Regions from separate parts of the Paenibacillus sp. CAA11 genome, predicted to be linked through region 2. Evidence: riboswitches for the same ligand, from Rfam matches in the RefSeq annotation. Region 2 holds a riboswitch; the other holds the start of a gene.
What was found. A riboswitch is a leader RNA that binds a small molecule or an ion and turns the genes downstream of it on or off. The one in region 2 is predicted to bind glycine.
Positions count from the first base shown of each region.

Region 1: another riboswitch for glycine. It lies ahead of DCC85_RS22075 (amino acid permease); the one in region 2 lies ahead of gcvT (glycine cleavage system aminomethyltransferase GcvT).

Region 1 is NZ_CP028922.1:4,734,739-4,740,973, reverse strand. It holds gene DCC85_RS22090 (xylulokinase) at 1-1,462, shown strand, start outside; gene DCC85_RS22085 (L-ribulose-5-phosphate 4-epimerase) at 1,464-2,159, shown strand; gene araA (L-arabinose isomerase) at 2,200-3,621, shown strand; glycine riboswitch at 3,961-4,040, shown strand; gene DCC85_RS22075 (amino acid permease) at 4,175-5,545, shown strand; gene DCC85_RS22070 (helix-turn-helix transcriptional regulator) at 5,758-6,235, shown strand, end outside.
Region 2 is NZ_CP028922.1:2,707,024-2,713,258, forward strand. It holds gene mtnB (methylthioribulose 1-phosphate dehydratase) at 1-599, shown strand, start outside; gene DCC85_RS12500 (hypothetical protein) at 939-1,808, shown strand; gene gcvH (glycine cleavage system protein GcvH) at 1,930-2,322, opposite strand; glycine riboswitch at 2,583-2,696, shown strand; glycine riboswitch at 2,700-2,809, shown strand; gene gcvT (glycine cleavage system aminomethyltransferase GcvT) at 2,922-4,049, shown strand; gene gcvPA (aminomethyl-transferring glycine dehydrogenase subunit GcvPA) at 4,046-5,401, shown strand; gene gcvPB (aminomethyl-transferring glycine dehydrogenase subunit GcvPB) at 5,398-6,235, shown strand, end outside.

The DNA of each region.
Region 1 (6,235 bases), 2.0 Mb from region 2:
ATATTGGACGTACAACTTGACAGATATCATCACCGGTATGCAGGAAGCTTATCGTGAAATGAAGCAAGAGGTTGAGCGCAAGTATGAGGTCACCCTCGACACGATCGGTTCCATAGGCTTCTCTGCAATGATGCACGGATATATGGCTTTTGACAGCACAGGCGAGCTGCTGGTTCCATTTCGGACTTGGCGCAATGCGACAACCGGGGCTGCAGCAAGAGAATTAACGGATAAGTTCCAATTCAACATCCCTGAACGCTGGAGCATCGCGCATCTCTATCAAGCGATATTGAACGAAGAAGAGCATGTGCCCCGTGTTGATTTTATAACTACTTTATCCGGATTTATTCACTGGCTATTGACGGGTAATAAAGCGCTGGGCATTGGGGATGCATCGGGCATGTTCCCTATTGATGAGGCTACCCACGATTATCATGAATCGATGATCAAGCAGTTTGATGAGCTCGTTGCGGCCAAGGGCTACCCTTGGAAGCTTAAGAGTATCCTTCCCAAAGTCTATAACGCAGGCGACCAAGCAGGGGTATTAACCGAGGCTGGAGCCAAAATGCTGGATATATCACAGACCCTGCAGCCAGGCATTCCGCTTTGCCCTCCGGAGGGTGATGCCGGAACAGGAATGGTTGCTACGAATAGCGTTAGGAAACGCACAGGGAACGTCTCTGTAGGGACTTCCGTTTTTGCCATGATCGTACTAGAGAAAGAGCTCACTAATGTCTATCCGGAGATTGATCTGGTTACGACGCCAAACGGTAGTCCGGTCGGGATGGTTCATGCCAACAATTGTTCAAGTGATATCAATGCTTGGCTCGGCTTGTTCCGGGAGTTCTCCGAAGCCATGGGGCAGAAGGTGGACACCCAACAATTATTCAGTGTGATGTTCAACAAGGCCTTGGAAGCGGACCCGGATGGCGGCGGATTGCTCAGCTATGGTTATTTCTCAGGCGAGAATATTACGGGAATTGAGAAAGGCCGGCCGCTGTTTGTCCGCTCCCCTGAGAGCAATTTCAATTTAGCGAATTTCATGCGGACGCATCTGTTCACCGCCTTTGGAGCGCTCAAGATCGGGATGGACATTTTGACGAAGAATGAACATGTCGCTATTGATGGCATCCTGGCTCACGGCGGCTTATTTAAGACCCCAGTAGTCGGACAGAAGATTGTTGCAGCGGCTATGAACGTTCCGGTTTCCGTCATGGCAACAGCCGGGGAAGGCGGAGCATGGGGCATGGCGATTCTAGCTTCTTATATGATCAACAAAGATCAACAAGAAGCGTTGGAAGACTTCCTGGATCACAAGGTCTTTAAGGATGCTGAGGGACAGGAAGTTCAGCCAGATCAATCTGATGTGCAAGGATTCGAAGTGTTCATCGAGCGGTATAAGAAGGGCTTAGCCATTGAGCAGGCTGCTGTAGACCACTTAGTGGAGAAATGGAGGGACTGACGTGTTAGAACAACTGAAGGAAGAAGTGCTTCAAGCAAATTTGGACTTACCCAAGCATGGACTCATCAAATACACATGGGGAAATGTAAGTGCGGTTGACCGTGAGAGCAGCTTGTTCGTCATCAAACCTAGCGGTGTAAGCTATGAAACGATGAAAGCTAGCGATATGGTAGTCGTTGACTTTGATGGAAATGTGGTTGAAGGAGAGCTGAGACCTTCATCGGATACTCCGACACATGCCGTACTTTATAAGCATTACTCCGAGATTGGCGGCATCGTGCACACGCATTCAACTTGGGCAACGATATGGGCTCAAGCCGGTCTTGATGTGCCCGTAATGGGAACTACGCATGCAGACACTTTCTACGGTTCTGTACCTTGTGCCCGTTTCTTGACTCAAGAGGAGATCGATCGCGGCTATGAAGCAGAGACAGGCCGTGTAATTATCGAAACCTTTGAAGAGCGCGGGTTAGACATTTTAGCCGTGCCCGGTGTCTTGCTAAAGGGCCATGGACCCTTTACCTGGGGCAAGGATGCCAAGTCAGCAGTAATGAACAGTGTCGTGCTGGAAGAAGTTGCGAAGATGAACTTATTTGCAAGAGAGCTCAATCATTTTGCTGAAGAATTGCCGCAGCGCATTCTCGACAAGCACTATTTGCGGAAGCACGGGAAGAACGCTTATTACGGTCAGAAATAATCCATTCTACTTATAAATTAAGAAAAGAGGATGATCTTAAATGACAACAAATAAAAAAGTGTTTTGGTTTGTCGTAGGTTCCCAACATCTTTATGGAGAAGAGGCATTGGCAGAGGTTAAAGCCCATGCTCAGACGATGACTGATGCGCTCAATAATAGCGGCGTTCTGCCTTATCCGCTGGAACTTCAGGATTTGGCTGTGAGTGCAGACAAAATCACAAGCATTATGAAGGAAGTCAACTATCGGGATGAAGTTGCCGGTGTCATCACTTGGATGCATACTTTCTCGCCAGCAAAAATGTGGATTCGCGGAACGAAATTGCTGCAAAAGCCGCTGCTTCATCTAGCAACTCAATACAATGAGAGCATTCCTTGGGCAACGATCGATATGGACTTCATGAACCTGAACCAAGCGGCTCACGGTGACCGTGAGTATGGCTTTATCAATGCCCGCCTGAACAAACAAAATAAAGTGGTAGTAGGTTACTGGGAACGTCCTGAAGTACGTCAGCAAATTGCAGACTGGATGGACGTGGCGGTTGCTTATAACGAAAGCTTCAACATCAAAGTTGCCCGCTTTGGAGACAACATGCGCAACGTTGGCGTTACCGAAGGGGATAAGGTTGAGGCTCAAATTCAATTCGGATGGACCGTAGATTACTTTGGAATTGGGGATCTCGTTGAGTACGTGAACGCGGTTAAGAACGAGGAAATCGACGCATTGTTCGCAGAATATGCGAAGCTCTACGAATTTGATTACGGTACTTACAGCAAAGAAGCATGGGAAGCCAGCGTAAAAGTACAAGCAAGCTATGAAATTGCGCTTAAACGCTTCCTTGATGAGGGCGGTTATAATGCCTTCACCTCAAACTTCGAAGATTTGCATGGTATGAAGCAGCTTCCGGGTCTTGCTGTTCAACGTCTGATGGCACAAGGATACGGCTTTGCGGGTGAAGGGGACTGGAAGACGGCAGCTCTCGACCGCCTGCTGAAGGTGATGAGCCATAATGAGTCCACGGGCTTCATGGAGGATTACACTTATGAGTTAGCTGCAGGTCAGGAAGCTATCCTGCAATCCCATATGCTCGAAGTGGACCCAAGCTTGGCTAGCAACAAACCCAAAATCATCGTATCTCCACTAGGAATCGGCGACCGCGAAGACCCAGCGCGTCTGGTCTTTGACGGTAAAGCAGGAGACGGTGTAGTGGTATCCATGGCTGACTTCGGCACGCATTACAAGCTGTTGATCAACGAAGTTACTGCATTTGAACCAACCGTTCCAGCACCAAAATTGCCAGTGGCCCGCGTGCTTTGGGAAGTGAAGCCAAACTTCCAGGATGGAGTAAAAGCCTGGATTGAGAACGGCGGCGGTCACCATACCGTAGTCTCACTGAACCTGACAACAGATCAAATTGTGACCTATGCAAAGCTGGTTAATCTGGAATACGTAGTGATTAAGTAAGGCAGCTATCTGGGCGTAAACCTAAGCCTTTTGATTTGCCTATACGATTTGAGGCCGGGGTTCTTACTCCGGCCTTTTCCTACTCCTACTATAGACGAGAGCCATTGCTTTATGAATTTTGAGACGGCTGCTGTGTTGTAAGCTTGAGATGCTTCGTGATTTGTTCTTCGTGATGTCTGTCATGATTAATAGGTGAGTGCCGAATTGAAATCAGTGGCATTTATTACTGTTGACAAAATATTTGACCAGGATTAGTATTAATAAAAATATTTGCAAGCCGGTAAAATTTAAAATTGAATATGATTACAAGCTATGATTGCTATGGATCACACTATAGCAGGAGCAGCTTCTGGAGAGACTGCGGGGTTCCGCAGCGCCGAAGGGTTCACAATCTCAGGCAAAAGGACAGAAGAGTATTAAATAATTTTTTGTTATGACTTTCTTATTTGGACATAGCAAACCTTTATTTATTATTCTTATGGACCAGGAGATTGGAGCGCATCCAATCTCTTTTTTTATTGCATTTCATTCGCTTTGATAAGGGGGAGTTCGTGTGGCACATCAAGAATTACAGAGAAATTTAAAAAATCGGCACGTGCAGCTCATTGCTATTGGCGGTACTATTGGTACCGGGTTGTTCTTAGGATCAGGCAAAGCCATACAGCTGGCAGGGCCCTCCATCATCTTTGCTTATCTCATCGTAGGGATGGCCGTTTTCTTTGTGATGAGAGCGCTGGGAGAGCTTCTGCTGTCCAAGGCCGGTTATCAATCGTTTACAGACATTGCCGAAGACTATCTTGGACCGCGTGCAGCGTTCGTAACCGGATGGACCTATTGGTTCTGCTGGATTATGACGGCCATGGCTGACGTTATTGCTGTCGGGGTATATACACAATATTGGTTCGATATTCCGCAATGGGTCCCTGCAGTCATCTGCTTAATCGTCCTATTAGGGCTCAACCTATTAACGGTTAAAAATTTCGGGGAATTGGAGTTTTGGTTTGCCTTAATCAAGGTAGTGACGATTCTCGCCCTGATTGCCATTGGCGTGATTTTGCTGGTGGTAGGGTTCAAAACGGATACAGGAGAGGTCACTTTAAAGAATATCTGGGCGCATGGCGGAATGTTTCCGAACGGGATCTCGGGTTTCTTGCTTTCGTTCCAAATGGTGGTGTTCGCCTATGTCGGTGTAGAACTGGTGGGGGTATCGGCCGCAGAAACATCCAGTCCGGAGAAGAATATCCCGTCGGCTATTAATAAAATTCCATTAAGAATTCTATTCTTCTACATTGGTGCACTGATTGTCCTGTTATGCATTAATCCATGGACAGAGCTAAGTCCGGCTGAAAGTCCTTTTGTAAAAACGTTCAGTCTGGTGGGGATTCCGATTGCCGCAGGCATCATTAACTTTGTTGTATTAACCTCGGCCGCTTCCGCTAGTAACAGCGGATTGTTCTCAACAAGCCGGAGCCTATATAATTTAAGCAGGAACAACCAGGCTCCAGCATCTTTAGCAAAATTGAATAAGAATCATGTACCTGGTAATGCGTTGCTGGTATCCACCCTTGTTCTATCGGTAGGGGCGCTGCTGAGCAAGCTGATTCCGGAGCAAGCTTTTGGCATTGTGACCACCATTAGCGCCATTTGCTTCATATGGGTATGGGGTGTCATTCTCGTCTGCCATGTGAAGTATAAGAAGACACAGCCGCATTTACACGAAAAGTCAAAATTCAAAGCACCGTTCACACCATTTATCAATTATGTTGTCCTGGCGTTGTTTGCAATCATTCTTATTATTATGCTGTTTGCTGAAGAGACTCGTCCGGCGCTGTTGTTGACCCCACTCTGGTTTATTTTATTATTTGTCTTGTACTCGAGCAGAAGACGAGTGAATAAGAATAACAATAAATCTGCGAAGATTTAAGAGCACCCGAGCGGATTGGTATCCGTTGCCGGGCGTCAGAAGCTAAAATACACGATTACGCAGCAGCCGTTCCTCGGGGGTTGATCGGGGAACGGTTGTTTTTTGTAATAGAGCTTCGGATTCCGCGACAACGTTGAAGTTATAGGCGACGAGCTAATCACTGTATTGACACTCTGATAGGAGTGCATAACAGACTACTGAGGTAAAACATAATGTCTAAAATGGATAATATGATGGCAATTCTATGGATGCTGCATTCGGGCAGGAAAGTTACTGCAAAGCAAATTTCTGAAAAGCTAGAGATGAATATAAGGACGGTTTACCGTTATATGGACGCCCTTTCTGCCAGTGGTGTGCCGATCATATCGGACACAGGTCATCATGGTGGGTACACCCTGCTGAATCACTTTATTGAAAGTCCTCTTGTTTTTGATGTGGAGGAGCAAACCGCCTTGCTTCACGCTGCTATTTTTGCAGAAGAAGCTGGATACTATTCCGGGGAAGCATTACACAGAGCAACATCAAAGCTAAGGATGTACTCAAATCAAGAGCAGGAGAGAAGGATCAGTCAGCATTTAGAAGGGCTTGAAGTGATTAGCCCAAGCGGAAACCCATCTGTGGAGCCTCTACTTAAGAAGCTGCAGCAGAGTATAGTAGACGAATTGTCTGTAGAGATTGAATACCGTGCAA
Region 2 (6,235 bases):
GGGATGTCAAAGAATTATTCGCCTCCCGCAACTGGTTTCCGGGAACGAGCGGCAATCTTTCTATTCGGGTAGGCGAATTTTCGGAGGATGAATTCCACTTTGCGGTAACTGCCAGTGGTAAGGATAAATCCATTAGCACCCCTGAGGATTTTTTATTCGTAGATGCGAAGGGCAAAGCTTGTGAAGCAACTCGCCTGAAGCCAAGCGCCGAAACCCTGATTCATGCTGAAATCTACCGACTTACCGGCTGCGGAGCTATTTTCCATGTGCATACCATCTTCAACAATGTAGTCAGCGAACGTTACGGGGATCAGGGATATGTTCCGGCTCAAGGTATTGAGCTCATCAAAGGGCTTGGGATCTGGGAAGAGAATGCCGCCATTCAGATTCCGGTGCTGCCCAACTATGCAGACATTCCCTCCATTGCAAAGCTAGTTCCTGACGCACTGAAGCCTGATATCCCTGGCATTGTGCTGCGCAACCATGGCATTTATGCCTGGGGCAAAAATGCCTTTGAAGCCAAACGGCATCTGGAAGCGTTCGAATTTATCTTTGAGCATATTTATTATTCTCTACTGCTTGCTGGCGGAGGACGCTGATCCCCTCACTCATCACATACCTTGCAACTATATAGATTGAACTAGAGTTTTACATTGACCTTTCTATATATAACGGCCTAATACGGCCCTATAACATTCGTTTCTTTAGTTAAATCTATATTAGATCAAAAATTTAGCATATATCATTAGTGCTGCTATGTCATGATGACATTTAGCGGCGGAGAGAGACATAGGATGTCTTCCTCCGCCGCTGTTTTATTTAACCGCTTGCTCTGAAGTCAAATACTTTTCTAAAGAAAATATAAATCCCTATTCAATTAGGTTCAACAAAAGCCGATATACGTAAAAAAAGGAAATTTACAGGAGGATGAGAATAATATGCGAGTTGCGGGAAATTCTACAGCCCCAACCAGAGCCACTAGTTCACTGCCTAAGCTGGACCTAACGAGTGAAACTTCAGAAAAACCACAACTGAGAATGGGGGATTTTAACCGAGAACTGAAGCACGATCGGGTTGAAATTAGTGCTGAAGGCCGTCAGCTAGCAGCTGGCGCAATTGAGTCGCACCCTGCTAAATATTTCGGTACATCAGAGATTAATCAATCTCTTACCCAAGTGCTGCAAGGACAATCGGAGCAAGTAACTGATGCAGTATACAGCATGATTCAATCCAACTTTATGCCCACAGAAACATTAAGTGAAGATCAGCGGTCGGGATTGATCGAATTAGGACTATCACAAGCAAAGTACATAGCAGATCAATACATGAGCGGCTCCCAGGCTGAAGAATTCCTAAACACGATAAACACCATTGCCACGATTGCAAAATCGCGATCTGTCGACCCCGCAACAGGACAAGTGGATTTCATGACTCCCCAAGAACGCCCTGTTGGCGCCCCCAAGGACTACATCAGCCCTTCTGAACTGATGAAGCACGCAGATCCTGCGGAATATAAGAAATTTCAAGAGGATATTGCCAGTGGCGGAAACGGGCTTGAGGTTCTGCTTGACTTCACCAAACAAATTCCGAAAAATCCGAAGTGGGTGAAAGAATACCGAGCAGAAGCAAATCAGCGTGATGCCTTATTCCAAAGCAATCGGCCACAAAACCTCTTTAGCGGTGTTGACACCAGTTCTCAGGCTGCTTACAAAGAAAGTGTGCAGAACCTCATGAACCAGCTCTCCTTCAACGATGAACTGTACAAACAGAATATGCAAAGCTTCTATAAAGTTCTTGGAATGAATTGAAATAAGTAGAGTCCATCTTTGCGTAATCCAAAAAAGCTCTGAGCTACAGGTTAAAAGTTAAGGCCTGTAATCCAGAGCTTTCTTCATGATTGCCAGCAATGTTCATTTCATTAACCAGCAATTATTCCTCTGTATGCTTACGGTAAGCTTCTTCGTTCAGCAGCTTTCCTAGCGCATGACTACTATCTTCCGACAGACGAATTTCCACCATCCATCCAGCACCGTAAGGGTCATTATTTACGAGCTCTGGTGCACTTTCAAGCTCCCCATTAATTGCGGTCACATGCCCGCTGACCGGAGTGAACAAATCGGATACGGTCTTTACAGATTCAATCGTGCCGATCCCGTCTTCCGCCTCAACCTTGGTGTCAATGTCAGGCAGCTCTACGAATACAATATCCCCAAGCCGGTGCTGTGCAAAATCCGTAATTCCGATCCGTACACTGCCATTCCCCAAATCCTGAACCCATTCATGCTCTTCACTATACCAAAGTCCGCTCTTCACTTCACTCATCGCTCGTCTCCCACTCCAATCCCTAAAATTTCATCCCAATATGGTGGTGTCATATTTACTCTAACAGCCTCCGATTACAAGTCTAGATTATTCATTCAGAAGGCAAATGTCAATATACCTCACACCTTTATTGCGATATTTGGGAAATCATAGATAATTTAATTATAGAAAGCGCTACCGAAATATTCAATTAAAATTTTTATGACAAATTAGTTGACATACATGCTCTCTTCACGTATTAATGGACTTATGAAGAGCGGGTGAACGTAAAGGGAGAGATTACCCTATTAATTTGTATGAGGTAACGCCGAAGGAGCAAGCTATCCCTTCCTTGGGATTGTGAATCTCTCAGGCAAAAGGACCTTTACCGGACGCATCTCTGGAGAGCATTTGGCCATATCGTCGTTAGGGCCAAATCACCCAAGGGGAAACGCGCTGCATCAGATGAAGGTGCATTTGCGGCAACTCTCAGGTACCGAGGACAGAGCCTTCGAAGGACGAATCGCATAAAAGCCGGTAGCCCCGGCATTTTGCGATCTCTTCTTTCGCTGCCTGTCCTTTTTTGGCGTACTATCACATTGATTAAGAGGTGATTTCATTTGTCAGATCTGCAAAGAACCCCGCTTTACCCATGCTACGCTACCTTCCCGGGTGTTAGATGCATCGATTTTGGGGGCTGGGAGCTTCCCGTTCAATTCGAAGGCATTCAGAAAGAGCATGAGGCTGTTCGTAAACGTGCAGGGTTATTCGATGTGTCTCATATGGGTGAGTTTCTCCTTCAAGGCCCTGGCGCGCTAGCATTTATTCAGCAAATGACTACGAACGATGCGGCCTCCCTGCAAATCGGAGCGGCCCAATATACTTTGATGTGCTATCCGGATGGCGGCGTTGTGGATGACCTGCTTGTATATCGGCTGGCCGAGCAGCAATTTATGCTCGTTGTGAATGCCTCCAACCTCGCCAAGGATTGGGAATGGCTGCAACAACATCTATCTGAGGAAGTCTATCTGACGAACATCTCTGATCAAACGGCCCTCCTCGCGCTTCAAGGACCTTTGGCCGCCGACATTCTGGTAAGCGCTGCTGGGAAGGAGCCGTCTAAGCTTGCCCCTTTCAGATTTATCCAACATGTGCAGCTTTTCGGGGCCGAGGCGCTCATTTCTCGTACCGGTTATACCGGAGAAGACGGCTTCGAGCTGTATCTTCCTGCAGAGAACGCCGCAGCCGTCTGGAACGGCCTGCTTGAAATCGGCAGCAAGCACGGGTTACAGCCTGCGGGGCTTGGAGCCCGCGACACTCTTCGCTTCGAGGCCAAGCTGCCGCTTTACGGGCAAGAACTGTCCAGCACAATCTCTCCGCTTGAAGCCGGTGTCGGCTTCTTCGTGAAGCTGGACAAAGGCGATTTCATCGGCCGCGATGCGCTGGCTGCTCAGAAGAATGCTGGCCCTCCCCGCAAGCTGGTCGGGGTTGAAATGATAGACCGGGGCATTCCGCGGAGTCATTATCCCGTCTATTCCAGTGGTGTTCGCATTGGTGAGGTAACCACTGGAACACAGTCTCCTACGCTAAAGCGTAATTTAGGGCTTGCTCTAATTGACAGCCGTTATGCCTCGTTGGGAACACCGGTCGAGGTAGAAATCCGGGGCAAGCGCCTTCAAGCCCAAGTTATTAAGACTCCTTTTTATAAACGACAACCATCCCCTCCAAAAGGAGCTGAACCGTCATGATCAAACACCACTATTTGCCGATGACAGAAGAATCTCAGGCAGAAATGCTAGCTACCGTTGGCGTCAATTCTATGGACGAACTGTTCAAAGATATCCCTGCATCCATCCGCTTTCAGGGCGAACTGCCTGTATCTTCCCGCCTGGATGAATACAGCCTGACACGCCATATGTCAGCACTTGCTGGCCGCAATGCTCATTTTGATAGTCATGTCAGCTTCCTTGGCGCAGGAATCTATGATCATCATGTTCCTTCCGTCATTAATCACATCCTCTCCAGATCCGAATTCTATACAGCTTACACCCCTTATCAGCCGGAAATCAGCCAAGGAGAGCTGCAGGCCATTTTCGAATTCCAATCGTATATTTGTGAGCTCACCGGCATGGCTGTAGCCAATGCCAGTATGTATGACGGAGCAACAGCATTAGCTGAAGCGGGATCGCTGGCTGCCGCCGCAACCAAACGCAAGCAGATTATCGTCTCTCAAACCGTGCATCCCGAGTCAAGACAAGTGCTTCATACGTATGCCCATGGGCTAGGTTTAGAGATCGTAGAGATTGAAATGCAAGATGGAACTACAGATTTATCCGCTCTACAACAGGCGGTTAATGAGAACACGGCTGCCGTCCTGATTCAAAGCCCGAATTTTCTCGGTTCCATGGAGGACATCGAGGAGATCGGCAAGCTGATCCATGCCTACAAAGGGCTGATGGTTGTAAGCAGCAATCCATTGTCATTAGGCCTGCTGGAGGCTCCGGGTATGCTAGGGGCGGATATTGTGGTCGGCGATGCGCAGCCTCTGGGAATATCAGGCTCCTTCGGCGGCCCAACCTGCGGCTTCTTCGCCGTCTCCGAAGCCCATATGCGCCGCATGCCAGGACGAATTGTCGGTCAGACCACCGACAAGAATGGCAAACGCGGCTTCGTGCTGACCCTGCAAGCCAGAGAACAGCACATCCGCCGGGAGAAGGCAACCTCCAACATTTGCTCCAACCAAGCCCTGCTGGCACTCTGCGCTTCAGTCTACCTCTCCGTCATGGGAAGACGCGGTCTTGTTGAAGCAGCCACTTTGAATCTTCATAAGAGCTGCTATGCGAAAGAGCGATTAAGCCAGATTCCCGGGATAAGCATCCCCTTCTCCGCCCCAACGTTTAATGAGTTTGTCATTAAGCTTCCGCAAGGGGCACAATTTGACACGCTGCAGAGCAATCTGCTCGCGGCCGGCTTCATTGGCGGCTATGATCTTGGACGTTCCTACCCAGAGCTCGCCGGCCACATGCTGATTGCCGTTACGGAACGCCGCAGCAAGGAAGAAATTGACCGGTTCGCCGGTGTACTGGAGGAATTGCTATGAGTGACAACCAACAGGCAACCCATGACAAAGCTCTGATCTTCGAGCTTAGCCGCCCTGGGCGGACGGCTTATTCCCTGCCAGAGCTGGACGTGCCTGCACAGCCGCTAAAGGAGTTAATCCCCAGCAAGATGCTGCGCAAGGAGGAAGCTGCCCTGCCGGGGGTCTATGAAGTGGATGTGATCCGCCATTATACCGAGCTGTCGCGGCGGAATTTCGGTGTAGATAACGGCTTCTACCCGCTCGGTTCCTGCACGATGAAATACAATCCCAAGGTCAATGAAGATGTAGCCCGATATGCAGGGTTTGCCAAGATTCATCCCTTGCAGCCGGAACAAAGTGTGCAGGGAGCCCTTGAGCTGCTCTATACCCTGCAGCAGGATCTGGCCGGGCTGACCGGTATGGATGCGGTTACCCTGCAGCCTGCTGCAGGCGCTCATGGGGAGTGGACCGGGCTGATGATGATCCGTGCCTATCATGAAGCGAGAGGCGAGCATCGGACGAAAGTCATCGTGCCGGACTCCTCCCACGGGACCAACCCTGCCAGCGCCTCCGTTGCGGGCCTGCAGACCATTACCATTCCTTCCACAGAAGAAGGCCTGGTTGATTTGGATGCTCTCCGCGGTGCAGTAGGCAATGATACTGCGGCCCTCATGCTGACCAATCCGAATACGCTTGGCTTATTTGAAGAACAAATCGTTGAAATTGCGGAAATTGTCCACGATGCTGGCGGTCTTCTCTACTATGACGGAGCCAACTCGAATGCCATCATGGGGATTACACGCCCGGGAGATATGGGCTTTGATGTGGTGCACCTTAATCTGCATAAGACCATGA